4 regions of the Pseudoalteromonas sp. S4741 genome follow, and region 1 is predicted to be linked to each of the others. Evidence: predicted binding sites of a transcription regulator. Region 1 holds the regulator's gene; each other region holds the start of a gene.

Region 1 (8,074 bases):
CTCATATTTCTATTTTAAGGGTTTTTTAACCAATATGGAAAAAACAATTCGTAAGATTTTGTAATAGTGTCGCAAAAAGAGTTATAAGGTTGATTCAAGCAGCCTTAACTTTGGCTTAAAATTGCATATAAAAAGCGCCAAAGAATACTTAAAATAACCGCCTAATGTATTACACCTTATTCTTTTATTTATACTTTTATGGTGGCTTTTGTTACTATTCGCACTATCTGAATTTACATTAATTGGCTTATCATAATGGTTACCTCGTTTGTCATTTTAATTCTTGGTTTTGCGGCTCTCGTATGGAGTGCAGACAGGTTTGTTTATGGTGCAGCAGCACTGGCTAAAAACTTTGGCGTGCCAACGCTAATTGTAGGTTTAACCGTGGTAGCTATGGGCTCTTCAGCGCCTGAAATGATGGTATCGGCTTCAGCAGCTTTGGCAAATAAAACCGATACTGCTGTGGGTAATGCAGTTGGTTCAAACATCACTAACATCTTATTAGTTTTAGGTATTACTGCCCTTTTAAGACCCTTATCAGTATCTTCAAGTACGTTAAAACGTGAAATTCCACTGGTACTGCTGGTCTCCATTGCAACTTGGTATATTTTTTCAGATAACTATTTTTCATTTTTTGAAGGTGCAGCCTTATTATTTGGCTTTGTTGTTTTTATTGGCGGACTTATTTTTGTCTCACTGCGAGCTAAAAACCAAGACGATCCGTTTGTGAGCGAAGCCTGTGACGAAGTACCTGACAACGTACCAACCAAAAAAGCTGTTTTTTGGCTGGTAGTGGGTATGATTTTACTGCCGGTTAGTTCACACTTTTTAGTTGGCTCAGCCGTTGATATCGCAAAATATTTTGGCTTAAGTGACTTAGTGATTGGTTTGACCATTATTGCTATAGGCACCAGCTTACCTGAACTTGCAGCTTCAATTGCAGGTGTACTTAAAAATGAAGATGACTTAGCGCTGGGTAACATAGTTGGTTCGAATATTTTTAATATTTTAGCGGTATTACCGCTGGCAGGATTAATTAATCCATCGGTTATCGATGCTTCGGTAGCTAACCGTGATGTTATTATTATGATTGGCGCAACCTTGGCGCTAATTGCTATGTCATTGAACTTTAGAGGTCAAAGACGTATCAATAGAATAGAAGGTGGCTTGCTCATCGTCGCATTTATGATTTACCAAGGTTATATTTTTAGTCAAGTAGGATAGCCCATGGCAACGCTAAACTTTATTCAACAAGGGTTACGTGTTCTAGAGATTGAACGCCAAGCACTCAGCGATATTACACAATACGTTAATGAAAGCTTTAACCAAGCCTGTCAATTAATGTATGACTGCCCAGGTCGTATTATTGTTATTGGCATGGGTAAATCAGGTCATATTGGTAACAAAATAGCCGCCACTCTTGCCAGTACCGGCAGCCCCGCATTTTTTGTTCACCCAGGTGAAGCAAGCCATGGTGATTTAGGAATGATCACAGCAAATGATGTGGTTATCCTCATTTCAAACTCTGGTGAAACCAGCGAAGTACTTAATATTATTCCGGTATTAAAGCGCATTGGTGCCAAAATGATTGCCATGACAGGCAACCAAGGCTCAACCATGGCAACATTGGCAAATGTGCATGTGTGTATTAAAGTTGAACAAGAAGCCTGCTCATTGGGCTTAGCACCTACTGCAAGTACCACTGCCACACTCGCTATGGGTGATGCCATGGCGGTGGCATTATTAGAAGCACGTGGCTTTACTGCTGATGATTTTGCACTATCGCACCCTGGTGGTAGCTTAGGCAAGCGATTACTCTTAACTCTTAAAGATGTTATGCACAGTGGTGCTGATACGCCTATCATTAACGAGACGCAAACGATTAAAGATGCCTTAATTGAAATGTCGGCCAAAGGACTCGGCATGACCGCTATTGTTGATAGTGACCAGCAATTATCAGGCCTGTTTACCGATGGCGATTTACGCCGTATTTTAGAGCAACGTATTGACATTCATAGCACTGAAATTAATGTTGTAATGACCAAGTCGTGTACTACAGCCACCCAAGACATGCTCGCGGCTGAAGCGTTAAATATTATGGAACAAAAACGTATTAATGGCTTAATTGTAATTAATGAGCATAATCAACCGATTGGCGCACTAAATATGCAAGACTTACTTAAAGCGGGGGTGCTATAAATGCAATTTGAAGATCTCTATCAACCGTTAAGTGATGATGCGAAGGCGCGCGCAAAAAAAGTAAAGCTATTAATTTGTGATATTGATGGTGTATTTTCTGATGGGCGTATTTACCTTGGAAACCAAGGTGAAGAACTCAAAGCATTTAACACCAAAGACGGATTTGGTATCAAAGCCCTGATTAACAGCGGTTTTGAAGTCGCTGTGATCACCGGGCGCCATTCTCATATAGTGCAGCAACGTATGAGCAGTTTAACCGTACAACATATATATCAAGGCCAAGAAGACAAACTTATAGCCTATCAAGAATTAAAACAAAAATTAGCGCTTAGCGATGATCAAATTGCTTATATAGGTGATGATGGTCCAGACATGCCAGTAATGGAGCAAGTCGGTTTTGCGGTTGCCGTAAACGATGCTCATCCACTTATTAAACGTTTATCACATTATGTAACCCAACTACCCGGCGGTTTTGGTGCGGTAAGAGAGCTGACAGACTTACTTATGCTCGAAAATAGCAAGCCACTAACTAGCCAAGGAACGAGTTCATGAATGTAGCGCGCATTATACTGAGCGTTTTATTCATAAGCTGTATGGTTTGGCTCTGGTATCCTTATTTTACTAAGGTTGATATTACTGCAAGCGAAGAAACACAAGTTATTGCTAAGCCTGATTATACCGCTATTGAGCTAAAACAAACGGCTTATGATGAACAAGGTAAAATAAGCCACAAAGTAACTGCGGTAAAAATGGAGTTATACCAACAACTTGGTTTTACCTTTTTTGAAAAACCTATATTTACGTTATACAACGAGCAGCAAACATGGCGTATTAACGCTGATGAGGCCACCCTCTACGACGATCGTCAACTCGTATTAGAGGGCAATGTAAAAGCGCTAAATTTAGCCGATAACGCCATGATCGATACGATCACAGCCGATAGCATCAATGTAGATATAAAACTACTCACTATGCAGTCAGAGCAGCCTGTCGTTATTACAGGACCTAATTTAAAAATCACAGGCAAAGGCCTTGAGGCCGATTTAAAAACCGAAGTGATTAAACTTATTAACCATACGCGAACCCTATATTATGACCAATAACCTATTTAAAATTCTAATTGTTCCTTCATTACTGATTGCATTTCATAGCCATGCAGAGGAAACCACTGAAGCTCCTGCGGCTAATCAAATCTCAATTAGTGCTGACAGGCAGGAAGGTCAATTAAAAGAAAACGTGGGCATTTTTGAGAAAAATGTTGAAATTATTCATGGTAATCGCCGTATCACAGCTGACCGTTTAGAAGTGCATAAACGCGATGACTTAGGCGATAACAAGCAATTATTAATTGCCACAGGCAGCCCTGCATATTTTGAAGAAACACAAGCAGATGGCACCATCATGAGTGCCAGTGCGAATGAAGTACGTTACGATGTTTCGCAACGTTTTTTAACCTTAATCGGCGATGCCAGTATTGCTCAAGCAGGTCAAAAAATAACTGCTAAAAGTATCACCTACGATATAGAGCAGCAGTTAATTAGCGCAGAAAAAGACGAAAACTCAACAGACCGTGTACACACTATTTTAGTGCCTGTTGAAAACAAAAAAGAAGACGATAAAGGCCAACCATGAGCACATTAAAAGCAGAGCTATTAGCGAAAAGCTATAAAGGCCGTGAAGTGGTGAAAAACGTTGGTCTAGAAGTTGAAGCAGGCAGCATTGTCGGCTTACTTGGCCCCAATGGCGCAGGTAAAACCACGACCTTTTACATGATTGTAGGCCTTGTACCGAGCGATAAAGGTAAAATATCAATCGATGATCAAGATATCACTTTATTACCAATGCACAGTCGAGCTCGCCTAGGGATAGGATATTTACCACAAGAATCATCTATTTTTAGAAAGCTGACGGTTTATCAAAACTTAATGGCTATATTAGAAACACGTAAAGGGCTCAATAAGCAACAACGTGAAGATACCTTAAATAATTTACTTGATGAATTTAGTATTCAGCATATTCGTGACAGCCAAGGTATGGCTCTGTCAGGTGGTGAGCGTCGCCGTGTTGAAATTGCGCGAGCATTAGCAGCAAATCCTAAATTTATACTACTAGACGAACCCTTTGCAGGGGTTGATCCTATCTCTGTATTAGATATTAAAAAGATTATAGAGCACCTTAAAAACCGAGGAATTGGCGTATTGATTACAGATCACAACGTCCGCGAAACACTTGATGTTTGTGAAAAAGCCTACATAGTTTCTCATGGGGAGTTAATTGCATCAGGCACTCCAGAATATGTATTAAACGATAAAACAGTACGCGATGTTTATTTGGGCGAGCAGTTCAAGCTCTAATATGTGTGTTATTCCACTAAGCATCTGCTAAGATTAATCATACTAATTTAAAAGGATTGTTAGAGATAAATGAGGCAATCATTACAGCTGCGCATGGGCCAGCAACTTACAATGACTCCACAGTTGCAACAAGCAATTCGCTTATTGCAGCTCAGTACATTGGATCTCCAGCAAGAAATTCAAGAAGCACTCGATAGTAATCCCTTGCTTGAAGTTGAAGAACAAGATTACAGTGAAGATGCTGCGGGTAAAAACGAACAAAAAGCCGATACCGATGAATCAACGCTAAGTGCTTCAGCTGATGAAAAACCTAGCGAATATGAGCAAGATAGCGGCGAAGCCATGACCAAAGACACCATTAGCGATGATATGGCAATGGATGTTACATGGGATGAATACATGAGCGCAGCACCTGCCTCTTCCTCGGGACCAATGCCTGAAGATGAATCAATTTATCAAGGCTCTTCAACTGAAACGCTGCATGAATATTTAATGTGGCAATTGCAACTGACGCCATTTAGCCCAACAGATGAAGCCATCGCGATTGCAATCGTAGAAGCTGTGGACGATTCTGGTATTTTAACCCTTAGCTGTGAAGAAATATTAGAAAGTTTTAATCAAGAAAACGACATAGAAGATGAAGTTGAACTTGATGAAATAGAAGCCGTTTTAAAGCGTATTCAGTTATTTGATCCGGTAGGAATAGCCGCGCGTAGTTTACAAGAGTGTTTGTGTATTCAACTAAATCAGTTTGACCAAGACACGCCTTTTTTAAACGAAACAAAAATGATCTTAACCGATCACATTGACTTACTGGCTGCGCGTGATTATCGCACGTTAATGAAAAAAACTAAGCTCAAAGAAGATGAGCTTAAAGAAGTCATGACGTTAATTCACACGCTTAGCCCAAAACCCGCTGACACTATTGTTAGAGAAGAGTCTGAGTACGTTATTCCTGATGTGTCGGTTAAAAAAGTGAAAGGCCGTTGGGTGGTTGAACTAAACCCAGATAGCATGCCTAAAATTAGGGTAAACAGCCAATATGCAGCTATGTCGCGTACGGTTAAATCAAGCGGCGATAGCCAGTTTATTCGCTCACACTTACAAGAAGCTAAATGGTTTATAAAAAGCTTAGAAAGTAGAAACGACACACTGCTTAAAGTAACTAACTGTATTGTGCAACAACAACAGGCCTTTTTTGAACATGGTCCTGAGGCGATGAAGCCTATGGTACTTAATGACGTGGCCGAAATGGTAGAAATGCACGAATCGACTATTTCACGTGTTACTACGCAAAAATACATGCACACACCACGCGGTATTTTTGAGCTTAAATATTTCTTTTCAAGCCATGTAAGCACTGAAAATGGTGGCGAATGTTCATCGACAGCAATACGCGCATTAATTAAAAAATTAATCGCTGCAGAAAACTCAGCTAAACCATTGAGTGATAGTAAAATTGCAGATATATTGGCTGAGCAAGGAATTAAAGTAGCAAGGAGAACTATTGCAAAGTATCGCGAATCTCTAGCTATTCCCCCGTCAAATCAACGTAAAAGTTTGATTTAAGGCGTACAACAAAGAGGAAAATGTTTATGCAACTGAATTTAACTGGTCGCCATGTAGATATTACCGACTCGCTTAGAGACTACGTAAATAGTAAATTTTCGAAGTTACAGAGGCACACTGATCACATAACGAATGTGCACGTTATTCTCGATGTAGAAAAACTAAACCAAAAAGCCGAAGCAACCGTTCATGTTAGTGGCGCTGAGATTTTTGCTTCTACTGAACACCAAGATATGTATGCCGCTATAGACTCGCTGATTGACAAGCTAGATCGTCAAGTAATTAAACACAAAGAGAAACTTGCTCGACACTAACACTATGAAATTAAGCTCACTTATCTGTCAGGACTGCAGTAAAGCTGCGGTCCTTTTTAATAGTAAAAAAAGAATTTTAGAATTTATCAGTGAATTGGCTCACAATAAACTGCCCTATTTAACACAACAAGATATTCTTAACGCGTTAACCGCCAGAGAAAAACTAGGGAGTACAGGTATAGGTCGAGGAATTGCAATTCCTCATGGTCGTATGAGTGGTGTACAAGAGCCTCTTGCTCTTATATTAGTGAGCGAAACGGCTATTAATTTTGATGCGATAGATAACAGACCGGTCGACATTTTTGTTGCCTTAATTGTACCTGATGGTGACAATAAGCAGCATTTAAAAACCTTAGCCACTATAGCAGAAAAGCTCAACGATAAAGAATTTTGTAAGCAATTACGAGCGGCAAAATCCGACAATGAGCTGTATCAAGTAATTGTAAGTCAACCGTAGTAACAATTAAGGGTGATAAATGGAATTAATAATTATAAGTGGTCGCTCAGGTTCTGGTAAATCTGTTGCGCTGCGTGTTGTTGAGGATTTAGGTTATTATTGTGTAGATAATATTCCTTTAAATTTATTACCATCTCTTGTTCGTAGTGTTTCCGACAGCTACAACAAAATAGCCGTAAGTGTTGATGTGCGTAATTTACCTAAAGAGCAGCAACAGTTTAATGAAATCATTGAATATTTACCTGGTTTTACTAAGCCAACGGTGTTTTATTTAGACAGTGACGATCAAACCTTAATTAAACGCTTTTCAGAGACACGGCGCCTTCACCCTCTTTCGATTGACTCACTGCCACTTGATTTAGCAATAAAAAAAGAAAAACAACTCCTTGATGTGCTCATTAACCGTGCCGATTATATGATTGATACTACGGATTTAAGTGTGCATCAGCTGGCTGAATCTATTCGTGAAAAAATACTCGGTAAAAAAGACAAACAACTGATCATTACCTTTGAGTCATTTGGTTTTAAGCACGGTATACCCAAAGAAGCAGATTATGTATTTGACGCTCGCTTTTTACCAAACCCGCATTGGGAGCCTGAACTTAAGCCACTCACAGGGCTAGATCAACCAGTAAAAGACTACCTAGCCAGCCACAGCATAGTACAAAAATTTACATGGCAAATTCAAACATTCGTGCAAACATGGCTGCCTCATTTAGAAAGAAATAACCGCAGCTATTTGACTATTGCAATTGGCTGCACCGGTGGGCAACACCGCTCTGTTTATTTAGCGCAAACCATTGGCGAAAGCTTTGCAATGAGCCATCCTAATGTAAAAATTCGCCACCGAGAACAAGAATAATACCGAGTGAGAACATGTCATGCGCTTAGAAAATACATTTTTAATAAAAAACAAATTAGGATTACACGCTAGAGCGGCGACAGTATTAGCTCAGCTTTCTGTGCAATTTGATGCCACAATCACTTTATTTCAAGATGACAAACAAGCCGCTGGCGATAGCGTGCTGGCACTTATGTTACTCGAAAGCAGCCAAGGCAAAGAAGTTAAGGTGGTATGCGAAGGCCCCGACGCTGAGCCTGCACTTAGCGCAATAGGTGAACTCATCGACCAACGATTTAATGAGCAAGAATAAAAAAGTTCATTATTAACTCATCATCCT
Region 2 (8,074 bases), on a different contig from region 1:
AATACCTTTCAGTTGCTTAACACTTAACTGTGCCTGGTGCGCTGCGTGAGCGTTAACTTCATTTTGTTTTTGACACTGCTCAAGCTTTTCTCGAGTTAGCTTTATTAAGTCAGCGTTTTCATCTGTTTGCTGATCATTACTGGCAATTAGTTTGCTGAGTTCTTTATCAAGGGTGCTTATACTGGTTAAAAAAGACATTTTTTGTTGGGCAATTTCTTTTAAGCCTTCGCCTCTACGTGAGGCAATAGCATTAAGCTCTTGAGTAAGAAGCTCGCTCAGTTTTGTTAAGCAAGTAATTTGCTCATTTAGTTTAATTGTAATTAAACTATTGTGATCAGCCATAAACGTTAAACTCAAAGTCTGCTAAGTTTTTGGCAAGCTTCTCACTGTCGATTTGATAATTACCTTCAGTAATCGCTTTTTTAAGCTCAGCAACTTTGTTGCTATCAAAACCAGAAGACTGCTGCGCTTTCTCTTGTAACGATTTTAATTGCTTAGCTTGCGGTGTTAAGCTCACCGAATCGCTGGTAGCTTTAGGTGAAGGCGTTTGTGCCGCCTGTGTATTTGCATTATCTCTTTTTAAATCAACTTTTTGCTGTTGAGTGTTTGTTAAAACACTCGGTTGTTGATTTGATTTATTTACTTGACCGACCATAATAAAAATCCGTATATTGCCCAACTGATGCCTTTGTATCGGCATTTATTAAAGATACTTTAGCATAAATTTATATTAAATATTTACTTGCACAGACTCTACACCATCTACACGCGCATTTAAAACTTTACCTGTCTTTTTGTTTTCTACTCGTACTTGCTCGCCCAAGGTGCCATCCTCTAATGCAATACCCGTCGTTTTTACTCTTAACCCTTTGATATTAGCATAAATTGTAACAGAATCACCTTTGCAAACCATACAAATTTGATTAAGCAGTACTGGCATACCTTCACGAATATTACGTTTGCTGCGGCTACCAATAAGTAGTGCAGGGTCATCAAGATACTGAACACGTATAAAGTGCACAGGGCGCATATCAATACTTAAATGGGATGGAGTAATCACTTCACCTCGTGCTAAGTTAGTAGTTGCAACTACAACCGGTGCTGACTCAGTGATTCTAACGTGCACGTATTGTGCCCAGTTCTCATTATCGTTGCATTTTATCTGAATGGTGACCTGACGATTAAATGGGGGCTCACTTGGGGTTGCTAGCGCTAGTTCTGAGTTACAATGGCGATCAGGTATGCGGCTATCTAACGGTAATGCACTGAACAGTATTTTGTTATCATTTGTAGCTACTGCTTTTTGAGCAACATAAGAAACAGCCATTTCTTGTAGCGATTCTTTACTAAATACTTGAGCCTTTAGTGGTAAAGTGAAGCAGAGGCTAGCTAGAAAATAAAAAACACTGTATCTTCTGGTTTTTTTTAACAAACTCATAATGTTTCGACTATGCTTATGGTTGCAAACAGGGTATAAATATTTTGCGTCAGAATTTAGACGCCCCCGTTGTGTTATGACGCTTTATTAATTGAAAGCAATTATCGTTCCTTATATTTGTTTTCTTAGGAGATTAAATGGCCGGCATTTTAGACTCAGTAAACCAACGTACACAGTTGGTTGGGCAAAACCGCTTGGAGTTATTGTTATTTAAGCTTAATGGGCGTCAGCGCTTTGGCATTAATGTGTTCAAAGTAAGAGAAGTTCTTCAATGCCCTCCATTAACCAGCATGCCAAAATCTAATGCTTACATTCGTGGTGTAGCACACATTCGAGGCCAAACTATTTCAGTGATTGATTTATCGATGGCTGTAGGCGGGCGGCCCATTAAAAACATTGAAGACAGTTTTATTATTATTGCAGAATATAACCGCACAGTGCAGGGTTTTTTAGTTGGTGGTGTTGAGCGAATTGTTAATATGAACTGGGAAAAAATAATGCCACCGCCATCAGGAGCAGGGCGTTATTCTTATTTAACAGCCGTCACTGAAATTGAAAATGAGTTGGTAGAAATACTCGACGTAGAAAAAATCTTAAACGAAATTTGCCCAGTTAATACTACGGTAAGTGATGATGTTGCCTCGCAAGGCACTATACAAAAAGATTTAGGCGAGAGAATAGTATTTATTGCTGATGATTCGGCTGTTGCGCGAAATCAAGTAAAACGAGCATTGGAACCATTAGGTGTAACAACTGAGTTGGCTAAAAATGGTAAAGAAGCTTTAATAAGATTAAAAGAAATTGCAGAGCTCGATTGCGTAAATGATATTACAGAGCGAGTAGGGCTACTGATTTCTGATGTAGAAATGCCAGAAATGGATGGTTATACGCTGACTGCAGAAATCAAAGCTAATCCTAAGCTCGCGCCACTACATGTGATTTTACACACATCATTGAGTGGTGTTTTTAATCAAGCGATGATTGAAAAAGTAGGAGCAGATGATTTTATTGCAAAATTTAACCCAGACGAGCTTGCAACAGCCGTTAATAAATGGGTTCATCGTGATTAATAAACATAGGTGTTATTGATTTGACTAATAAAGATTTACAGCAAAATGAATACGATCAATTTCGCTTATTTTTAGAACAACAGTGCGGTATTGTTTTAGGTGAAAATAAGCAGTATTTAGTAAAGAGTCGTTTGGCACCATTAATGTCTCGATTTAATGTTGATTCGTTATCTGAACTGGTAAGTAAAACGCTAGGTGTACATGAGCGCCAGCTGCGCGCAGCCGTTGTTGATGCCATGACAACCAATGAGACATTGTGGTTTAGAGATCAGTATCCGTTTGAGTTACTTAAAACCAGATTATTCCCTGAGTTTAAAACGTTAAATAGGCCATTAAAAATATGGTCTGCGGCGAGCTCATCAGGACAAGAACCCTACTCAATAGCGATGTCGGTTGCTGAGTTTCAATCCAGCAGCCCTGGTGTTTTAAAAATGGGTGCACAAATAATTGGTACAGATATATCAAATACCATGCTTGATATATGTAAACATGCTGAATATGACGCATTGGCATTGTCTCGCGGACTCTCTGCACAGCGCCGTAAAAAGTTTTTTAAAGACAGCGGCAATGGCATGGCACAAGTGGTTGATTCATTGAAAAAGCAAGTGAGCTTTAGGCATTTAAATTTGCTCGATTCGTACGCCTTAATGGGTAAGTTCGATATTATATTTTGCCGTAATGTTTTAATTTACTTTTCACCTGAGGTGAAAGCCAAAATAATTGCAAAATTCTCTCAAGCACTTAACCCTAAGGGGTACTTATTTTTAGGTGCGTCGGAGTCTATGTCTGGTTTAAGTACTGACTTTGATATGGTGCGTTGTAACCCTGGTATCATTTACCAAAAAAAATGACCTTCATAAATATATTATCCCTCCACTAAACGACGCCCATTGCGTCGTTTTTTGTTTTTATTATCACTATTTTCACTGCTGGCTCATTTATTGCTTATCGGTACTGAGTCAATTTTTTGGAGGTAGTTATGGCTATCAGTTTTGATAAAGCATTAGGCGTGCATCCGCATGCGATGTTGATCCGTTCGCAAAGAGCAGAAATGCTCGCTACTAATATCGCAAATGCTGATACGCCCGGCTATAAAGCAAAAGATATCGACTTTGCCTCAGCATTAAAAACGGCAAAGTCCAACCAACTAAGCGGCAATACCATGGTAAGAACCAATGAAAAACACATTGCCGGTGGTACCCGTAGTGTAGGTAGTAATGAACTATTTCGTACGCCAAATCAAACAGATACAGGTGATGGCAACTCTGTTGATATACAAGTGGAACGGAACTTGTATACACAGAATGCTATGGAGTATCAGGCCAGTGTCCAGTTTCTTAATGGTAAATTTAAAGGCCTGAAAAAAGCCCTCGGTAGTCAAGGAGCCTAATTATGAGTTTATATAATGTGTTTGATATTGCAGGTTCGGGTATGAGCGCGCAAAACGTGCGATTAAATACCACGGCAAGTAATATCTCTAATGCCAATACAATTAGCTCTTCACAAAATGAGACGTACCGAGCGCGACAACCTGTATTTGCTGCGGAGCTAACAAAAGCGTCAGCGTCAGCAAGCAACCCACAGGGCTCTGCCGTTGGTGTAAAAGTGTTAGGAGTGGTTGAAAGTAATAAACCACTACAAATCGAATATAACCCAAATCACCCGAGTGCGGATGAAAATGGATATATTTACAAACCCAACGTGAATGTTGTTGAGGAGATGGCAAATATGATTTCTGCTTCTCGCTCTTATCAGACAAATGTTCAAGTTGCTGATGCAGCTAAGCAAATGTTAAGTAAAACACTGCTGTTAGGTCAGCGGTAACTGAGGGTAGCTCATGAGTAACGATATTAGTACTTCTTCATCCTACATGGACTCTTTACGTTGGCAAGATAAGCAAGTGCCAAAAAAAGAAGAGAGTGATGCGTTAACCCAAGAAGATTTCTTTTCGTTGTTAACACAGCAGTTGTCATATCAAGATCCCAGCAAACCAGCTGATAACGATCAGATGATTGCACAAATGACAAACTTTACTATGGCTGAAGGGATCTCAAATTTAAACTCTAACTTTGAGTCTTTAGCTGCGTCGATGACATCAAATTCAGCATTGCAAGCATCAACACTGGTAGGCAAACAAGCTTTGTTGGAGTCGGATACACTGGAGCTTAATGAGTCGGGTGAATCAAGAGGTTCTGTTGTAGCTGAAAAGCCAGTCGATAGTTTAATGATTCGCATTGAAGATGCATCCGGGCAGTTGGTTAAAACTATAGATTTAGGCACTCAGCCTGCAGGAGCCATCCGTTTTGCATGGGATGGTAAAAATGAAGCGGGTGAACGACTTCCACCTGGTGAATACAACATCAAAGCAGAGGGTAGTACAAATGGGGAATTTTCAAGCCTCCCATTAGCTACATTCAAAAATATTGAAAGTGTTAATATTAACGGCTCAAGCGGCATTATTATTAATACTAAAGAAGGTGCGGTTAGGCTGACTGATGTCGCAGAAATCGCGTAATAGATTTTATGTATTTTTTTAGCCATCAGGCTAAATATTTTTAGGTTAGAGGTTAATTATGAGCTTCAATATTGCATTAACAGGCCTTGCTGCCGCACAAAAAGATTTAGATGTTACCGCCAATAACATTGCCAACGTAAATACCACGGGCTTTAAAGAGTCTCGCGCCGAGTTTGCTGATGTATACGCATCATCAGTATTTAGCGCCGGTAAAACGAAAAATGGTGATGGTGTACAAACCACTATGGTTGCCCAGCAGTTTCACCAAGGCTCGTTGCAGTTTACTAATAACTCACTTGATTTAGCGATTACGGGTGAGGGTTATTTTGCCATGAGTCAAGATTTAGGCGCTCAAGATTTTACTTACACACGCTCCGGGGCATTTAAATTAAACAAAGACAATTTTGTTGTTGATGCAAAGGGTAATTTTTTACAAGGGTTCCCCGTTGACGAAGCAACTGGTGATACAACATCCGTAAGCTTAAGTACCTCTTCAGCACTACAAATACCAGACTCGTCCGGGTCTCCACGTGCTACCTCTAGTGTGTACAGTTCATTTAATTTAGACTCCCGTGCAGATGCGCCAACGCTTCCTTTTAATCCTACTGAAAGCGCAACATACAATTCATCAACATCAACAACTGTTTATGATTCTTTGGGTGAACCTCACGTGCTTCAGTTTTTCTTTGTGAAGAACGATCCATCAGTCCCTGGTGATGAAAACCAATGGGATGTACATGCTACGCTTGATGGCAAATCTTTTGGTAGTGATGGCGTTGAACAGGATGGAACAGCAGCTCTTCCGTTTGAGCCTATTAGTACGTTTAAATTTGATTCGAGCGGTTTACCCTCGACCACAACTGTAAATGGCACAACAACACCTAATGTAGGTAACACATTTAATCCGTTATCTATTGTAGCCGGTGGAGGAGGGACACCAGGGTTATCTGATATGTTAACAAATGGAGCTAGTTTTCCTGCTAACATAGATATAAATTGGCGAGATCAGGCTGGAACCGCCAATAAAGTACCAACACAGTATGCAAGTCGCTTTGAAGTAAAAGCACTTGAACAAGATGGTGCGACAGTAGGACGTTTAGCGGGTATTGATATTGGCACCGACGGCAAAGTAGTGGCGTCTTATAGTAACGGCGATTCAACATTTTTGGGACAAGTTGCCATGGTACGCTTTTCAAACTCGCAAGGTCTACAGCAAGTAGGTGACACTTCATGGAAAAAAAGTTTGACCTCGGGGGAACCAATTGCGGGTGAGCCAGGTTCAGGCACACTAGGCAACATTAATTCGTCAGCTCTTGAGCAGTCTAACGTAAACTTAACCAATGAGCTGGTTGATTTGATTAGTGCGCAGCGTAACTTCCAAGCAAACTCTCGTGCGCTTGAGGTTAACTCAACTATTCAACAGAACATCCTTCAGATCAGATAATCATATTTTGATTTATTTAGGCTGCTACGTGCAGCCTTTTTTATTCCTCTCTTAAAATCTTATTCATGCTTTAATTTAATTTGGCACTTATATTGCATTTACCCATATATAGATTTCTTAATGAGTCGATGTTATGGATAAAATGGTCTACATAGCCGCATCTGGCGCTAAACAAAGCATGCAAGGGCTTGCTCTTAAAGCCAATAATTTGGCAAATGCGAATACCACTGGGTTTAAATCTGATTTTGCGCAAGCACGATCAATGCAGGCTTTCGGTGAAGGTTTGCCGACTCGTGTTTTTGCTATGCAGGAGCGCCCAGGATCAAACATGGCATCGGGCGGTGTTGTTGAAACAGGTCGCAGCCTTGATATTGCTATGAGTGATAACGCATGGCTGAGTGTTCAGGATGCCTCTGGTAATGAAGCCTACACAAAAGTGGGTTCGTTAAATATAACGGCTGAAGGTATGTTAACTACCAGCGACGGTCGTCAAGTTATTGGCGAAGGTGGGCCCGTCATATTACCGGTACCGATTGAAAAAATTGAATTTAGCAAAGATGGCACTATTCAAGTTCGCCCTCAAGGTGCACCGGCTAACTTTTTAGAAGAAGTTGATCGGCTAAAAGTGGTTGATGCAAACAACGCCACGCTCGAAAAGGGTAACGATGGCTTATTTAGAGCTAAACCAGGCCAAATAGTTGAAACATCGGCCAATGTACAAGTATTAGGTGGCACATTAGAAAAATCGAATGTAAATCCTGTGCATGAAATGGTCGATATGATCAGTCACCAACGCCAATTTGAATTACAAGTAAAACTGATGAAAACAGCTGAAGAGATTGACGAACGTCAAGAACAGCTGATGCGCATCGTTTAACTTTAACGTGAGGATATTATTATGAATCCAGCATTATGGATAAGTAAAACAGGGCTTGACGCTCAACAAACTGATATATCGGTTATATCAAATAACTTAGCGAACGCCAGTACAGTGGGTTACAAAAAAAGCCGCGCTATTTTTGAAGACTTACTCTACCAAAATATTAATCAACCAGGCGGTCGCTCATCGCAAGATACCGAAATGCCGTCAGGTTTAATGCTTGGTGCGGGTACTAAGGTGGTGGCTAACCAAAAAAACTTTTCGCAAGGTAATATGCTCACCACTGAAAATTCATTAGATTGGATGATTTCAGGTCCTGGCTTTTTTGAAGTATTGCAACCGGATGGCAATATTGCTTATTCGCGTAACGGCCAGTTTACCACCGACGGTGATGGGCGTGTTGTAACCTCGGGTGCTGGTTATGTTGTTCAGCCTGAAATGAATGTACCTGACGATGCACAGTCGATCACCGTATCTCAAGACGGTGAAGTGTCAGTTCGCGTTAAAGGTCAGGCCGAAAACGTGGTTATTGGTCAGATCACGATTAGTGATTTTATTAATCCGTCGGGCCTTGAGCCTATAGGGCAAAACCTTTATACCGAAACTGCGGTAAGTGGTGCGCCTGTTCAAGGTAATCCGGGGGTTGAGGGCCTAGGTACAATTATTCAAGGTTCACTTGAAACATCAAATGTAAATGTGACCGAAGAGTTGGTTAATTTGATTGAAA
Region 3 (8,074 bases), on a different contig from region 1:
TTAACCTCACAGGTAAATGGTTTAGCGGTAGCGCAGCGTAATGCCAACGATGGTATTTCAATGGCACAAACCGCAGAAGGCGCGATGAACGAGTCGACAAGTATTTTGCAACGTATGCGTGAGCTTGCACTGCAATCAGCAAATGGGTCGAACTCAACAGAAGATCGTGAAGCACTACAAAAAGAAGTGTCAGCACTACAAGTTGAATTAACGCGTATTGCAGAAACAACTTCATTTGGTGGTCAACAATTGCTTGATGGTAGCTTTGGTTCTAAATCATTCCAAGTGGGTGCTAATTCAAACGAAACTATTAATGTGTCATTATCAAGTGTAGCGGCAAATAAAATAGGCACTAATCAAGTTAATTTACAGGGTGATACTGCTGGACTTGGTGAAGCATCTGCAGCAGATAGTACAGGTGCTATAGATAATGGTGTTGCTGGAGGTGATTACACAATCAAAGGCAGGGAAGAAGCAACGGTTACAATAGGGGCTGAAGCAACTGCATCTGAAATTGCTGGTTCAATAAATAGTTATACTGGGACTACAGGCGTTTCTGCACAAGCTCGTTCTGAAGCTAAGATTGAAGTAACAACAGCAGGTGATGTAGGTGAAACAATTAGTTTTAAGCTTGATGGAGCAGGCTTAGATGATGGTGATGAAATAACAGTATCTTATGTTGGTACAGGAAATGTTGAAAGTGATCAACAAGCTATGGCTGAAGCCATTAATGCTAAAACGGATGAACATGGTGTAACAGCATCAATTGAAAATGGTGACTTAACCATTTCAAATAATACAGGTGAAGATTTAGAGTTAACTAGCTTAGCTGAAAGTGCTACAGGATCAACTGCAACGACTGTTGGTATAAGTGTTACAGGGCAAACATATGATGGTGAAGATAGTGATACTGCGCAAACTCTAGCAGCTGGTGATGGTGTAATAGTTGCTGGTACGGTACAGTTAAATTCAGCTGAAGTATTTACAGTTACAAGTGATGATGCAACTATTGCCGCAGATACTAATGAAAATGTAAGTACTCTTGAAAATGTCGCCTCAGTTGATATTACAGACCAAAGAGGCTCGCAAGATGCGCTAGCTATCATCGATAATGCAATTGCTAATATTGACTCTCAGCGAGCAAATTTAGGTGCGGTACAAAACAGGTTTGGTCATACAATCAGCAACCTTGCAAATATCTCTGAGAACGTATCTGCTTCACGTAGCCGTATTCAAGATACTGACTTTGCTACAGAAACCGCGCAAATGACTAAAAACCAAATATTGCAACAAGCGGGTACATCAATCTTGTCGCAAGCGAATCAGTTACCACAAGCAGCACTTAGCTTAATTGGCTAATAGCAAAAAAGTAAATGATTAGCTAAGCTAATGGTTAAGTCAGCATTAGTTGCATAAAAATTAAAAAGGGGGATGGCTTAGCTAACCTCCTTTTTGCGTTTTTTACCTCAAAGGTACAAATAAAAAAAGGAGGCGTTATGAGTGCAATAAACCAAAGCCCTGATTTCGCTCTCGCTGTGCAAAAAGTAGATAGCAAGGTTGAAGCTAGCCCACAACTTACTGCTAATGCGACAGCAGAGCCAAATCAAACGGACGGCAATACTCAAAAGCAAGCGTCAGATTTTGCAAGTAATGAACAGCATCAACAAACTGAGAAGCAGCTTGATCATGACCAGCTTGAAAAAGTGGCGCAGCAATTGCAGGATTTTATGGGAGAAATGAACCGTAGTCTGCAATTTAAAGTAGATGAAGAGTCAGGCCGTGATGTGATAAAAGTAATTGATAAATCAAGTGGCGATGTGATCAAACAATACCCATCTGAAGAAGTATTAAGCTTAGTGGCGAAACTGTCTGAAACGGCAGGTATGTTAATCGATCAATCAGTGTAGTTTGAGTATATAAAAGTATGAGGGTGTAAATATGACTATTTCATTTAATGGTTTAGGGTCTGGCTTAGCGGTATCAGATATTGTTGATGCTTTAGTTAATGCAGAGCAAGCACCGTTTACATCACGCTTAAATACAAAAGAAGCAACGCTTACGACCGATATTTCAGCAGCAGGTGCATTAAAGTCAGCCCTTGCAAAACTACAAACATCCATGGAAGCCTTAGGTGACGTTGATAACTACCAAAAACGCAGTGTTTCTGGTAATGACGATTTTATTTCGTTAAGTTCAGATAAAGACGCCCAGCCGGGTAGTTATAATGTAAAGGTCGATGCATTAGCGCAAGCCCATAAGCTGTCATCGCCTGCGTTTGCAGCTGATGAAGCCATTGGTGGCGGCGTTATTACGATTGGCTCTGGTGATAACAGTTTTTCCACCGTATTATCACCGACTAATACCCTTCAAGATTTAAGAGACCAAATTAATAACGGCCCATTTACAGGCTCAGATTCTAACGATTCTGTAGTCGCGACCATTGTGACCAGTGATGAAGGCCAGCACCTAGTACTCACCAGTAAAGAAACCGGTGAAGAAAATGCGATTACTATTACCGTGCAAGACAGCGATGGTAACAACACAGATACCGGCGGTTTATCGCGCCTAGCATATGATGTTTCTGATGCTGACCCTGTAAGTCATGTTACTAATATTACTGAAGTCAATGCCGCGCAAAATGCACAAATAACTATAGACGATACTTTAGTTGTGTCGAGCAGTAGCAATGAGTTTACAGGAGTAATTGATGGTATCGATATAACAGCCAAAAAAGTACATGATACCGACGATGATGAAAGTAGCCTAAAAGTAACCGAAAATAACAGCAATATACAAGCTGGCTTAAACAGCTTTATCGAAAGCTACAATGAATTACTTGAGTTAAGTAATAACTTGGGGGCTTCAGGTGAAGATGGTGTAGGGGTTATGGCGGGCGACTCAATGTTACGTGGGGTGATGTCAAAGCTGCGTCAACAGTTGACCAATGAAGTGCCATTAAGTGATGGCAGCAGTTTATCACTTTCGCAATTAGGCGTTGAGGCTGATCGTTACGGCAAGCTAACTTTAGATACAGAGCGACTCAATGAACAAATTGAAAATGGTGTCGATTTAGTACAAGAGTTCTTTTTAGGTGAGAGTGATGACGAGGGTTTTGCCCAGTCGTTTGATGAGCTAATGAGCTTTTACACTGATAGCGATGGCATCGTACAAAACCGTATTGATAGTAAGCAAACACAGTTAGACGGAATTGATGATGAGCGTATCGACTTTGCCCGCAAAATGGAATCATTGGAATCAAGGCTGTACGCACAGTACAACAGTATGGATTTGCTGGTAGCGCAACTTAATTCAACTAGTAGCTATGTGCAGGCCCAGTTAGAGAATATGCCTGGTGTTGTAAAACAAGACTAAATAAAGCAACAATGATAAAAAGCGCTAAACTCACAGTTGGCGCTTTTTTAGTTATAAAGGTTTGTATTTAGAAATAGCTTTAGAGGACTGCTTTTTTTTCAACAGTGCTTCAGCAGTTTCACTTTTAACCCGCATTGCAGTAGATAAGGCGTTTTTTATTTCTACTTGAATACTGGCAAGTTCGTCACGGGTTGGCTTATTCGAGCCTTTCCCCTCACACCACTGTTGTATTAATGAGTTTAAATCGTTGAGTGATAACAAAGCATCATCAGCATTACCTTCACTCGTTTGCTCTTTAACGAGTGAAAGTAATTGGGTTACTTGCGTCGCATTCACTTGTGTTGTCATTATAAAGCAGGGCTGCGTTCATTTGCAGGTATATTGTCCCAACCTTCTTTGACTTCTTTTACAATACTGACGACTTCATTAATAGCATCAATGTCGTTATTTACATTGGCTTCAACTAATTTACGTTGGCAATAATCATATAATGCAAGCAAGTTATTTGAAATGCTTTGATCTTGCTCAACCTCTAAATTAAGTGCATCTTGCAAAGCACCAAACAATAAAATGCAAGTAGATAGGTTTTCACCTTTTTTTTCAATTTCTTTTCGCTCAATAAATCCTTTTGTTGCGGCAAGTCGTCCGATGATATTGCTGAAAATTAGGTTTATTTGTTCATAAGGAGTCATATCGTTAATGTTGCTAACACTAACTTGACTGTATTTTTTTACTGAAATATGTGCCATGGTAAAACCTTGAATCAATATATTTATAAATCTAAAGCAAATATAATGCCATGTTTTTGGTTTGGGTGCTGTAGCTGTTTGTCACAAGCATATACCGAATTACTTAATTTATCCAACATTGGGAAATAAAAAGTAAAAGAAAGCTTAGTTTGGTTTGTCAAAAAACCGACGTGACACTAGCTAATTTACTGGCCTATTATTTGCTATAAAATTAAGTTGTATAAATTTTTTGCGTGAGAATAGATAAACTATTCAACAGGCCGTTTACATGTTAACGACTAATAAATTACGGGAATGTATATTTTGACTGATAGTGAGATTCAAATTAAAGAAATGCTTTTACAAGCTACCTTGTTGGCAAATCTAAGTTATTTTAAAGAGAAGTTACCAGCTATTTATGAACAATTTAAAGACTTTAAAGCGACAGACACCGGTATTGCTTTTGATAAAAATGGAAATATAAATTTATTGAATAATGGTTGCTTCGTATATGAAGAAAGCCCCTTACTTTTAGCTAAAAAGCAGGTGTCTAAGTACCTTAATAATCCTGTTTATTCTCGTTATGAAATACAACACTCTCCAGATGAGGAAATGTATTTCAAACAGCAAGCATTACTGAAATCAATGTATAATGTACGCAATGAACAAACTACAGGTAAAATTATAAGGCCTACACAGGAAAAAAGGCTTGATTTTGTATGTTTCTTGGGTGCAGGTCTTGGCTATCAAATTGAGGAGCTTTTTAATCAGAAAGAGCTTCTTAATGTTCTGTTGTTTGAGCCAAACCCCAGTGCTTTCTATGCTCTATTACATTGTATAGAACTAAGACCTTTAGCTGAACGTTGTGTTTCTTTAGGCGGAGTATTTCGTATTTGTGTTGGTGGAGATGAAAGCTCAGTAGTCTATGAGGTTAATTCACTTCTACATAAGCAAGGGATGTTTAACGTAAGTTTAATTCACTATTTTAAACATTATGATAGTCCTTTAATGGAAAAAACCATTAATAAAATTAAAAGTCTTGGGTATAGATGGAGTTCAGGTTGGGGCTTTTTTGAAGATGAAGTTATTGGCTTAGAACATACATTGTCTAATTTAAAATCAAAATTCCCAGTAATTAAACATTCGGCCTCGATAAGAAACCCTTTAAAAAAAGCGCCAGTTTTTCTTGTCGCTAATGGACCTTCTTTAGATTTAGCAATTAATTTTATAAAACTACATATTGAAGATCTCGTTATTGTTTCCTGCGGTACAGCTCTGAAAGCTTTATTGTCTAATAATATTAAACCCGACATTCATGTTGAAATGGAGCGCTCTCCTAGGTTGGAATATTCTGTGTTAGCTGTAGAGAGGGATAAAGAAATTGATGTTGGTTTTGAACAACTAAATATTGTAGCACTTAATACTGTATATACTCCGATTTTGGCGAGGTTTAAGTCAACGTTTTTATTAACAAAAATCAATGATGCTGGTGGGACATTTATCAAACTATCAGATAAAAATGCACAACTTTCATATCCTCGTTTTACTAACCCAACAGTGACTAATGCAGGCTTAGTTGTTGCAACTGAATTAGGGTTTGAAAACATATATTTAGTTGGGACTGATTTTGGTTTTATTTCAGAAGATACTCACCATGCAAAAGACAGTATTTATTATGATAAAGATTATAAATACAGAGAGAGAGCAGATAGGCTCATGCAGGGGCAAACAAAAGTTAAAGGCAATTTCAGAGATGAAGTGCTAACAACTTTTACTTTTGACTCATCAAGGGGAAGTGTTGAGGAATTATTGAAAAGTAAACCAAATGTTAGAGCTTATAATACATGTGATGGTGCGTATATTGAAAATGCTGAACCAAAAAAAATCTCTAATATTAAAGTAAATAACAAGATTTTAAATAAACCAGAAAAAATATTGTCACTCCTAAAGAATTCGTCTTCATTAGAGAACTTGTCTATGGAGGCGGTAGAAAGAAATACATTAAGTGTAGTTAGTAGTACAAAGTCATATCTAGAGGAGCTTTTACAAATTACAAATATGAATTTTGATAGTAGAGAGTCCTTAGCTGGGGCATTTTATTTACAAAATGAACTACTGCATAAAATTTCTAAAGATAATGAGGCTGTTTTTTGGTTAATTCAAGGTTCATTTAAATATTTTCAAAGTTACATTATGGCATGCAGCTATTATTACAGTAATTTGGAAAATCGAATGGAATTTATTAATGCTTGTGTTGATGCATTCCATGGCCACATAGAAGATGTATATATTGATTTAACAAAAGTGTGTAACATTTAGTGTGGTATATCTTTGAACATTTATGTAAAAATATTTATTAGGTACGTTAGCAATTTACTCTATGGCTTTATTAATTAACACTTATTACAGTGCTTTTGTATTAATCTCTAAAGTTTGTACATTGAAGGTTTTGACCCTTAATTATAAAGTGGATAGTGAAAAAGTGGCAGTTTTTTGGCAATGATGTCAAAAAACTGCCGTTGAGTGCTTGCATCCACGTCAAACTCGCTTACAATTTAAATACTAATAGCTTGTTGTAACTGTGGTTCGCTAACAAATGATCTTGATTCTAGATAATAATAATAATCGTGCGATTGGTTTACATGCTTCACTGACATTTATTGGTGAAGCTGTTTTAAGCCTTGACGAGGAAAAGTTCGAACAAGAGTGTAATAAGTACCAACAACAAGAATGCATGGTTATCTTGGGAGCGTTACAAGAGTTTGATCATGAAAGCTTAATTAAGCGCTATCCTGCAGTTCCTTTTTTATTAATTGGCGAAACCTTAAAACCACTACTGAGCATTGCTAATGTAGTGGGGTTGATTTCTGAGCCATTTAACCACGATGTCACTACTCAACTTTTGCACGATTGCCAGCAATATCAACGCATGTTGCCAAGCGATCATAAACACCCTAAACCACATAAATCGTTTGATGGTTTGGTTGGCGAAACTGAAGCTGTCAAAGATGTACGCTTTTTGATTGAGCAAGTGGCTAAAACTGATGCCAACGTACTTATTTTAGGAGAGTCGGGCACAGGTAAAGAAGTAGTTGCTCGTAACGTACATCTGCTTTCTAAGCGTAATAAAGGGCCTTTTGTTCCGGTAAACTGTGGGGCAATTCCTGCTGAGCTATTAGAAAGTGAACTATTTGGTCATGAAAAAGGTGCGTTTACTGGGGCTATTTCAGCACGAAAAGGCCGTTTTGAGTTAGCGCAAGGTGGCACGCTATTTTTAGATGAAATAGGGGATATGCCACTGCAAATGCAGGTTAAGTTACTGCGAGTGCTCCAAGAGCGTAGTTATGAGCGTGTTGGTGGTACCAAAGCGATTCAAGCTGATGTGCGTGTTATTGCCGCAACACACCGTGATCTTGAAAACATGATAGAACAAGGCTCGTTCCGAGAAGATTTATACTATCGCTTAAATGTTTTTCCTATTGAGAGTCCATCTCTTGCTCAACGCGCAGAAGACATCCCTTTGCTACTTAAAGAGCTTATGCGCCGCGTAAATGAGCAAAGCGGTACTACGGCTAAGTTTACAGAGCGTGCTATTGATAGTTTAAAAGAGCATTCTTGGCCAGGTAATATTCGTGAGCTGGCGAACCTTGTTGAACGCATGGTTATTATGTTTCCCGATAAAGTGGTGGATGTTCCTGATTTACCCAATAAATACCGCTACATTGAAGTTGAAGCCTATGAGCCACAGTACCCAGAAGAGCTGATGGAGCGTGATGCCTTTAATGATATTTTTAGTGGCGGATTTAGCGAAGATGAAATAGATCTAGAAGATGATTTTGTTCAGGCTGCACCTGGTTTATTGCCCGATGAAGGTATTGAGCTTAAAGAGTACTTAGCTGAGCTTGAAATTAACTTAATCACACAGGCATTAGAGCGCTTTGATTACGTTGTCGCCCGTGCTGCCGAGGTGCTTG
Region 4 (8,074 bases), on a different contig from region 1:
CGGTTCGGGTATTACGTATTGCCCGTTTTTTAGCCCGTTATGGTAGTGAATGGTCTATTCATCCAAGTACTACTGCATTAATGCATGAGCTTAAAAATAAAGGCGAGCTGGAACATTTAGTGCCAGAGCGAGTATGGCTTGAAACAGAAAAAGCGCTTGGCGAAAAACACCCCGAGCTTTATTTTCAAGCATTAGATGGGTTAGGTATTTTTCCTGAAATAGAACTGATGAAAAACACCCCGCAGCCTGCAAATCATCATCCCGAGGGCGATGTGTTTGTCCATACTATGCTAGTGCTTAGACGAGCAGCCGATTTAGGCTTTAACCTAGAAACCCGGTTTGCTGCTTTAACCCATGACTTTGGTAAAGCGCTAAGCTATAAAAAACGCGGTAATTTACGCGGCCATGAACGTGAAGGGGTTGCTGTAGTTGAGGCCTTTTGTGAACGTTTAAAAGTACCTAATCGCTTTCGTGATATCGGCGTGCTCACCAGTGATAACCATACCCTTTGCCACACACTTGAACAATTAAGGCCGCAAACCATTCATAAATTAATCGTCACTAATTTAAATGCACTAGTGCACCCAGAGCGTTTTATTGCCTTTACTCAAGCGTGCCAGTGTGATGCACAAGGACGAGGCGAAACGCTGGTGGATAAGCCCTATCCACAAGCCGCTAAATTACGTGCTATTCACAATGAACTACAAAAAATGGATAAAAAGCAGATAGTGCAAGACGCGCTTAAAAGCGGCAAAAAGGGCCCCGAAATAGGCGAAACGGTCAAACAGGCAGAAATAGACTGCATTAAAGCGTTTTTAAACACTAACACTCCCAAGGTCACTTAAACTGATTGTAATATTGCATTAAGTCATTTTTAAACGTCCTTGCTATAACTAGGACGTTTCAGCCTTTTTTGCTCGTCACTTTTACCAAATAGCGATACAATTGAGTTTGCTTATCATTCTTAATAGTGAAAGCTGCATATCCATAATTGTATTTATCTTAAAAGGAGTTAATTTAATGACACCAGAACAAATTAACGCAAAATTAGCGATAAGCGAAGCTGAAAAAAAACGAGTTCTTGAAGATGAGTTTGAAAAACACTCATCTAAACCCTTTGATATTTTTAAGGGATTATTTGGCAGTTTTGCTTATATCGCATTTGTTTCATTGATGTTCCCAGACGTATTAGCTCAGCCTAGTTTTTATCTGTTGTTACTACTTATCTTAACTATAAAAGTTGAGGCGCAAGCAAAGGTGCAGCAAGCGCATAAGCGTATGGATACTTTGTATCGCTTGTTAAAAAAAGAGGCATAGCTTCTAGGGAACCTTTAGTTATTAAGTGGCAAGCTCACAGTAAATACCACCCCATTACCTTGCTCATTATTGTGCGCCGTTACTGTACCTTTGTGGTAATCACACACCAGTCTGACAATATAAAGTCCTAAGCCTAAATGCGGTTGTTGCTGCATTTGCTGGCTGCGCACCGAAACCATAGAATCAAAAATATGTTCAGTAAGCCCCTCAGGCAATAAAGTACCTGTATTACTTACCGTTAATGTTGCTTTGTTTTCGCTTTGCTTCAGACTGACTTCAATCGCGGTCTTGGCTTCACTAAATTCCAAGGCATTATTTATTAGCTTATCGAGCAGTTGCGCTATAAATTCAGGGGCACCTTGCATTGGCAGTGTGCATTGGCAAATGTTGAGTGTAAATAACTGGTTAGGATAAGTAAGTTGGTAGCCCTGCATACAGCCACTAATTACTTTTTGTAAATCAAACGGCTCTGGCTCATTACTTTGAATGCTTTGCTCAAGTCGGGTTGCTTCACTCATAGTGGTAATTATTTTCCCTAAACGCTCAACTCCTTCACTGGCACGCTCAAGGTATTTTTGACTCAGTTCACTTTGCTGCAAGCTTTGTAAGTTCTCAAGTGATGAACGTACAACCGCAACCGGCGTGCGCAGCTCATGAGATAAGCGCGACGACATATTTTCTAAATAATCGGTATAGCCACCAAGTCGGCTCACTATATTTGAAAAGCTACGCGATAAATCGCCAATTTCGTCATTGGCATCGCTGTAATTTATATGGCCTGTTACCCGCCCTTGTGCATCAATGGCTTGCTCTGCTGTATCGCGTAGTCGCCTAATACGGCTCGATATACGTGAGGCAAAAAAGAACAAAGTGACTGTGCCAATTAACATGACCGCTAAAATCACATTAAACAGTTTTTCCAGCGATTTATTACGCAGTGTGCGCACGCCATTGGTGGTTTCTTCGGCTATAACTGCGCCAATAACCTTATCCTCAATCCAAATAGGATACGCGGCCGATAAAATCACTGCTTTATTGTCGGGGGTGAGTCGCCACGACGATGCGGGTTGGCCTTTGAGTGCTTTGGCTAAATGAGTACCTTGCATTGAAGCAACATCGTGTAAGGTATCTATAAATTCATCTTCAGGACGGGTTAAAATTTTATAATACAAAGGATGTAAATAGGCCTGTTCAAAGCGCTGCCACGCAGTTTTTGGCGCTTGATTTTTTAGCCCATCGGCCCATACACCATCGGCATTTTGAATACTGCCCGATTGCGCTAAAACACGGTGATGATTATCGACCACCCAAATGCGACTGCCGCTGTGGCCCATGCCTTTTAATATACGGTTTATTTCAGGGGAGGGCACCAGTACTGAGCCTAAATCATTTGGGTTATTTAAGTTGGATGTAGACATGATATTAGGTGTTTGGCTTGGCTGTTTACTATCAACATCAGCAATGGCAAACCCCAGTTTATTGCCAAGCATACTCAAAGGAAAGCGCAGCTCAAGGTTGTAACCTGTTTCAGTTTGTTTAAAAAAGCCCTGAATTTTAGTAAAAGGCATTTTACTGTAGGCATCAAATGCGTTGACCCAGCCATCTTGGCGCGGAGCAATAATATAAGTATTAAATTGTCCATCAGGATTTTTTAGGCCAATTTTTATGTAATCGTTATTGGTAATGCTGAGGCTGTTTTTAGCACGGTAAATTACAGTGTCATCTGTGACTTTAAATACAGCATATAAGTAATTATCAAACTTACCTACCATATGGCTAAATGATAAGTTGCTCAGTTGATGGTTATCATTGGCTGTTTGTAAGTAGCGTTTATCATAAAGCCAAAACAGCGATTGATAAGCGTCCCAGTCGTTGAGTTTGCCATCGAGTTGAATCGGGCTTTTTAAATTATAAGCATAGAGATCGCGACCTTTTACAACTTGATCTAAAAAGTTGGTTTGTTCGTCAAATAAAGCGGGGCGTTCATGCAGGGCCGTGGCCAGTGCGCGTGTAGTGCCTACGAGCGTTTTTTCTTGGCCTTGGCGTAAAAACTTTTCCATTTCCCATACGTATTCGTAGCCTAACCATGGCAACAAAAACAAAAAGCATGAAAGTAGAATAAATTTACTGCGTAGGCCAAATCTTAGCATGTGGGTTGCTCCCACCTGTAACCCATGCCATACACGGTATCAATGCAGTCAAACTGGCTATCGAGTGCTATAAACTTTTTGCGAATGCGTTTTACATGAGAGGTAATGGTGCTGTCGTCTACATAAATTTTAGCATCGCTCATTAACTCATTACGGCTTTTAACGTGGCCAGGTCGTTGGGCGAGTGAATGCAGCATCCAAAACTCAGTTACGGTTAAATCAACCAACTGTTGCTGCCAAAGCACCTGCATGCGTTGCGTGTCGAGTGTTAGTTGACCGCGAATTATTAATGCGTTGGCATCGGCGGGTTGCTCTAATGCTTCCATGCGGCGAAATAACGCACCAATACGCGCGGCTAAATGCGCTAAGCTAATATCTTTGGTTAAGTAGTCATCGGCGCCCATGCGCAGGCCGCATACGGTGTCTATTTCGCTGTCGCGAGCGGTTAAAAAAATAATTGGTAAGGTTTTAGAAAGTGAACGCAGTGTTTGGCACAGTAAAAAGCCGCCATCTATTTCATGGCCTAAGCCAATATCAACAATGGCTAAATCGGGGAGTGCTTCTTTAAAAGCTACTTCTGCTTGAGGGCGGTTTTCATAACCACTTACCTGATAGCCTTGAGCGCTTAGCATTTCTATGTAGTTTTCGCGAATGGCGGTTTCATCTTCAACGATAGCTATTTTTTTCATTTTTTAATTACTCATATTGACTTAGGCGCACTATAGCGAAGTTTTTGCGCTAAGTAAGGTTAAAAACACAATTGCCATTTTTTTGCCACAATTGCTCAGCAGTTTGCCATTTTTACTCCCCTTTATTGCCACTTCATGGTGTTTTAATACAGCTATTGAAATTACCAATACAACGCAAGTGCCAACCAATAGCTTGCCAACCATTATTAATAGTAAGGAATAGACCATGAAGAAAACATTAATCGCACTCACACTTGTTAGCACTTTTTGTACGCCAGTATTTGCTGCGGATACCCCATCAAAAGAAGCAAAAAAAGAAACAATTGTTGGCCTGAGCACCGGTGCCATTATTGGTGGTGTTGTTGGTGGGCCTATTGGCGCGTTTGTAGGCGCATTTGCTGGTGGCTTAATTGGCGATGCCAAGGTGGCTGAGCAAACCATTGCTGAGCAGCAGCAAGCTTTAACTGTAATGGCAGAGAAAACCAACGACTACCAGCACGTACTTAATCATAACAGCCACCTAGAGGCGCAACTTGAACTACTGACGCAGCAAAATGAGCAACTAACGCAATCACAGCTTAATAATTTATTGGCGATGACAGTGCAATTTAAAACTGGATCTAGCGATATTGCTCCTCATTTTGCCAAGCAGCTTGATCAATTAGTTGCGTTATTAAAAAGCCAGCCGCAACTCGCACTCGATTTAAGTGGCTTTGCCGATCAGCGCGGTGAAGAGCAAGCAAATTTATTACTTTCAAAAGCCAGAGTAAACGCCGTACAAAGTTACTTAATTAAACAGGGAGTAAGCCATACACGTTTAAGCGCACAAGCATTTGGCGAGCAACAAAGCATAGCAAACAGTAACACCCTTGAAGATAACTTTTTTGACAGACGCGTTACTCTCACTACTCGTGCGTTAAATCAGTCAAGTAATCAAACAGCAAGCAATTAATCGCAAGGCGTTCGATGGAGTGATTTATGTTGAGTAAACCCACCAAAGTGCTTACCAAGGTAAGCCTTTTTATTTTTATTATTATCGTGCTTTTGGCCAGCTTTAAAAGCCATGCACAGTCGCCAAAACTATCTTTGTTTGATAGCCAAGGAGTGGCGGTTAACCCTGGGGTTATTTTAAAAAGCGATGCAAAAATGACCCTAACAGGGCTAATTAATCATGTTGTAGTAACGCAGCACTACATAAATGAAAACCCTTTTGCCGTAAATGCACGTTATGTATTTCCTTTACCCGATGAAAGCGCCGTGCAAGCAATGACCATGCGCATTGGCGAGCGAGTTATCAAAGGTAAAATAGCAAAAAAACGCCAAGCTGAAAAACAGTACCAAGCTGCCAAAAAAGCAGGCAAACAAGCTTCATTGTTGCGACAGCAACGTGCAAATATGTTTATTACAAATGTGGCAAATGTAGGGCCAGGAGAAGAAATAGTTATAACGCTTGAGTATCAAGAGATTATTGATTACAAACACGGAACCTTTGCGATTCATTTTCCAACCACAATTACGCCACGCTATCATGCAATAACAGGGGAAGTTAACGATGATCAAGATAAGCATGCGGTAAAAAACACTAATGCACCTTCGTTCACTCCACAGGGTTGGTTAAGCCCTGTTTATACAAAACAAACCAATGAGGCGGCAAATGCCAGCGATTTAAGCTTAACAATTAACATGGATATAGGCTTAGAATTGGTTGATATAAATGCTAAGTACCATCAAGTTAATATTGAAAACCCTGCATTTGGGCAATACAGCATTGTGCTAAAACCACAGCAAGCCATAAATAGAGACTTTGTACTTGAGTTTAAGCCACTTCAAATAGCGAAAGCGCAAGCTGCACTTTTTACTCAGCAAGCACAAAATGGTGAGCAGTATGCGTTAGCAATGTTAATGCCGCCAAGCGATAGTTTTACTCAATCTCAGCGTTTACCGCGTGAAATGGTGTTTGTAGTTGATACTTCGGGATCTATGCATGGGCAGTCTATTGAACAAGCTAAAAAAGCGCTGTTTTACGCATTATCATTATTAGATAGTGATGATAGCTTCAATATTGTCAGTTTTAATAATGAGGTTGCAGTCATGAGTGAGACCCCATTAATTGCCAGTGACTTCAATTTACGTCGCGCAGAGCGTTTTATTTATAACTTACAAGCCGATGGCGGAACTGAAATAAAAGGCGCACTTGATGCCGTACTTAACGGTGCACAGTTTGAAGGGTTTGTACGCCAAGTTGTATTTTTAACCGATGGTAGCGTAAGTAACGAAGATCAATTATTTAAACATATTGCGCACACCTTAGGTGATAGCCGTTTATTTACTGTGGGCATTGGTAGTGCGCCTAACCGTTATTTTATGCGTCGTGCCGCTGATATAGGTAAGGGGTCTTATACCTTTATTGGTAGCACCTTTGATGTGCAGCCGAAAATGCAGCAGTTGTTTGATAAACTCGCTCACCCGGCTATGACTAATTTAGCGTTAACAAATACAAATGGAGACAGCTTAGATTTTTGGCCCTCACCTTTGCCTGACCTATATTTTGCTGAGCCCATTATGGTGGCTATTAAATTAGACACTACCGATGCAATTACTTTTACGGGGCAAACGGCGCATGGGGAGTTTAAGGTTAAGCTTAATCCGCAAGCAAGTTCAAAAGCCACAGGAATTGATAAGCTTTGGGCACGTCAAAAAATAAAGTCGTTATTGTTATACAACCAACAAAGTGTTGTAAAACAGCAAGTGCAGCAGCTCGCGCTTGAGCATCAGTTACTTAGCCCATTTACTGCGTTTATTGCCATAGAAGAGAGCACCATTAAAGAAGTTGCTAAACAAAGCACACAAGTGGCTAATACTATGCCACAAGGAATGAGTATGCGCTTGCCGCAAACAGATGGGCAAAGCAAAATGCATATTGTGTTTGGAGCATTACTACTTCTAGGTGGTCTTTTGTTAGTAAGGCGCTGTAAATGAAAAAATGGCTAAGCATAGGTTTACTTGCCTTAGGTTTGAGCTTGTTTGGCCATGGTGTATACATGCAGGCAAAGGCATGGCTTGCACAAGTGTTAATAGAGCAAGCTTGGCAAACAGCCCTTAAATCACCCAATAAAAAAATTAAGCCGTGGTTTTATGCTGATAGTTACCCAGTGGCACAAATAATATGGCCAAAGCATAATAAACGACTAACCGTGCTCGATGGCGCAAGTGGTAGAAATTTAGCGTTTGCGCCGAGCCACTTTTTACCAGCTGGGGAATTAGGTGGGGCTGATTTTGGTAATTCGCAAGGAGCACTTATTGCTGGCCACAACGATACCCACTTTGCGTTTTTAAAAAACGCTAAAGTGGGGGAACAATTTTCTCTACAACTTAAAAATGGCCAAGTGCAGCATTATTCAGTGACTCATGTTGAGGTAATTAATCAGTACAACACCGATTTTTTGCAGCAATCAGGGTTGTATTTATTAACCTGTTACCCTTTTGATTCGCTGGCCTCGGGTACCGATTTAAGGTGGTTAGTGTCGGCAGAAATATCCTCACCCGAAGTTGAGTTAGGAATATCGACCACCAGCTCTTGATGGCGTTGACTAATCATTACGCCTATAAACACCACAAATATGCTGATCCACTGCCCAAGAGTTAGTACTTCGTTGAGGATAATGGCTGACAAAATTAAAGTGAAAATAGGGATTAAATTAGAGTAAGCCGCGGCGGTTAATACCGACACTTTACTAATCGCATAGTTGTACATGCCGTACCCACCCAAAGTAACACAAGAGCCTAAGTACAATATGCTCATTAGTGCGGTTAAATCGTGTTGGTTTTCACTGGGTAGGTCAATAAATAATAAAAACGGAGCAAAAAACAAACTACCACTCACGCCTTGCAGAGCAATCAATGTGAGTGGGGAGTAGC

What was found. The regulator sigma-54, encoded in region 1, starts transcription at its own class of promoters, with help from an activator protein. The targets are predictions, from matches to a motif close to GTTGGCACGNNNNTNGNNT.
Region 2: a site for sigma-54 is predicted at 3,437-3,455, ahead of flgB (flagellar basal body rod protein FlgB). Genes of this name have one in related genera too.
Region 3: a site for sigma-54 is predicted at 4,156-4,174, ahead of fliS (flagellar export chaperone FliS). Genes of this name have one in related genera too.
Region 4: a site for sigma-54 is predicted at 4,339-4,357, ahead of pdsR (proteobacterial dedicated sortase system response regulator). Genes of this name have one in related genera too.

Annotation. Positions count from the first base shown of each region.
Region 1 is NZ_PNCN01000063.1:12,811-20,884, reverse strand. Features, by position in the region: gene CWC30_RS10630 (calcium/sodium antiporter) at 256-1,224, shown strand; gene CWC30_RS10625 (KpsF/GutQ family sugar-phosphate isomerase) at 1,228-2,199, shown strand; gene kdsC (3-deoxy-manno-octulosonate-8-phosphatase KdsC) at 2,200-2,751, shown strand; gene lptC (LPS export ABC transporter periplasmic protein LptC) at 2,748-3,302, shown strand; gene lptA (lipopolysaccharide transport periplasmic protein LptA) at 3,292-3,831, shown strand; gene lptB (LPS export ABC transporter ATP-binding protein) at 3,828-4,553, shown strand; gene CWC30_RS10600 (RNA polymerase factor sigma-54) at 4,623-6,122, shown strand; gene hpf (ribosome hibernation promoting factor) at 6,149-6,436, shown strand; gene ptsN (PTS IIA-like nitrogen regulatory protein PtsN) at 6,441-6,893, shown strand; gene rapZ (RNase adapter RapZ) at 6,913-7,755, shown strand; gene CWC30_RS10580 (HPr family phosphocarrier protein) at 7,775-8,047, shown strand.
Region 2 is NZ_PNCN01000042.1:184-8,257, forward strand. Features, by position in the region: gene flgN (flagellar export chaperone FlgN) at 1-342, opposite strand, end outside; gene flgM (flagellar biosynthesis anti-sigma factor FlgM) at 335-655, opposite strand; gene flgA (flagellar basal body P-ring formation chaperone FlgA) at 731-1,438, opposite strand; gene CWC30_RS07890 (chemotaxis protein) at 1,576-2,508, shown strand; gene CWC30_RS07895 (CheR family methyltransferase) at 2,529-3,359, shown strand; gene flgB (flagellar basal body rod protein FlgB) at 3,488-3,898, shown strand; gene flgC (flagellar basal body rod protein FlgC) at 3,901-4,332, shown strand; gene CWC30_RS07910 (flagellar hook assembly protein FlgD) at 4,346-5,023, shown strand; gene flgE (flagellar hook protein FlgE) at 5,082-6,467, shown strand; gene CWC30_RS07920 (flagellar basal body rod protein FlgF) at 6,601-7,344, shown strand; gene flgG (flagellar basal-body rod protein FlgG) at 7,366-8,074, shown strand, end outside.
Region 3 is NZ_PNCN01000042.1:20,944-29,017, forward strand. Features, by position in the region: gene CWC30_RS19060 (flagellin) at 1-1,359, shown strand, start outside; gene CWC30_RS07985 (flagellar protein FlaG) at 1,497-1,907, shown strand; gene fliD (flagellar filament capping protein FliD) at 1,939-3,372, shown strand; gene CWC30_RS07995 (hypothetical protein) at 3,424-3,720, opposite strand; gene fliS (flagellar export chaperone FliS) at 3,720-4,121, opposite strand; gene CWC30_RS08005 (motility associated factor glycosyltransferase family protein) at 4,425-6,419, shown strand; gene CWC30_RS08010 (sigma-54 dependent transcriptional regulator) at 6,697-8,074, shown strand, end outside.
Region 4 is NZ_PNCN01000015.1:51,458-59,531, forward strand. Features, by position in the region: gene CWC30_RS02470 (multifunctional CCA addition/repair protein) at 1-845, shown strand, start outside; gene CWC30_RS02475 (hypothetical protein) at 1,021-1,317, shown strand; gene pdsS (proteobacterial dedicated sortase system histidine kinase) at 1,332-3,467, opposite strand; gene pdsR (proteobacterial dedicated sortase system response regulator) at 3,461-4,156, opposite strand; gene pdsO (sortase-associated OmpA-like protein PdsO) at 4,383-5,108, shown strand; gene CWC30_RS02500 (marine proteobacterial sortase target protein) at 5,135-7,135, shown strand; gene CWC30_RS02505 (class GN sortase) at 7,132-7,737, shown strand; gene CWC30_RS02510 (DMT family transporter) at 7,632-8,074, opposite strand, start outside.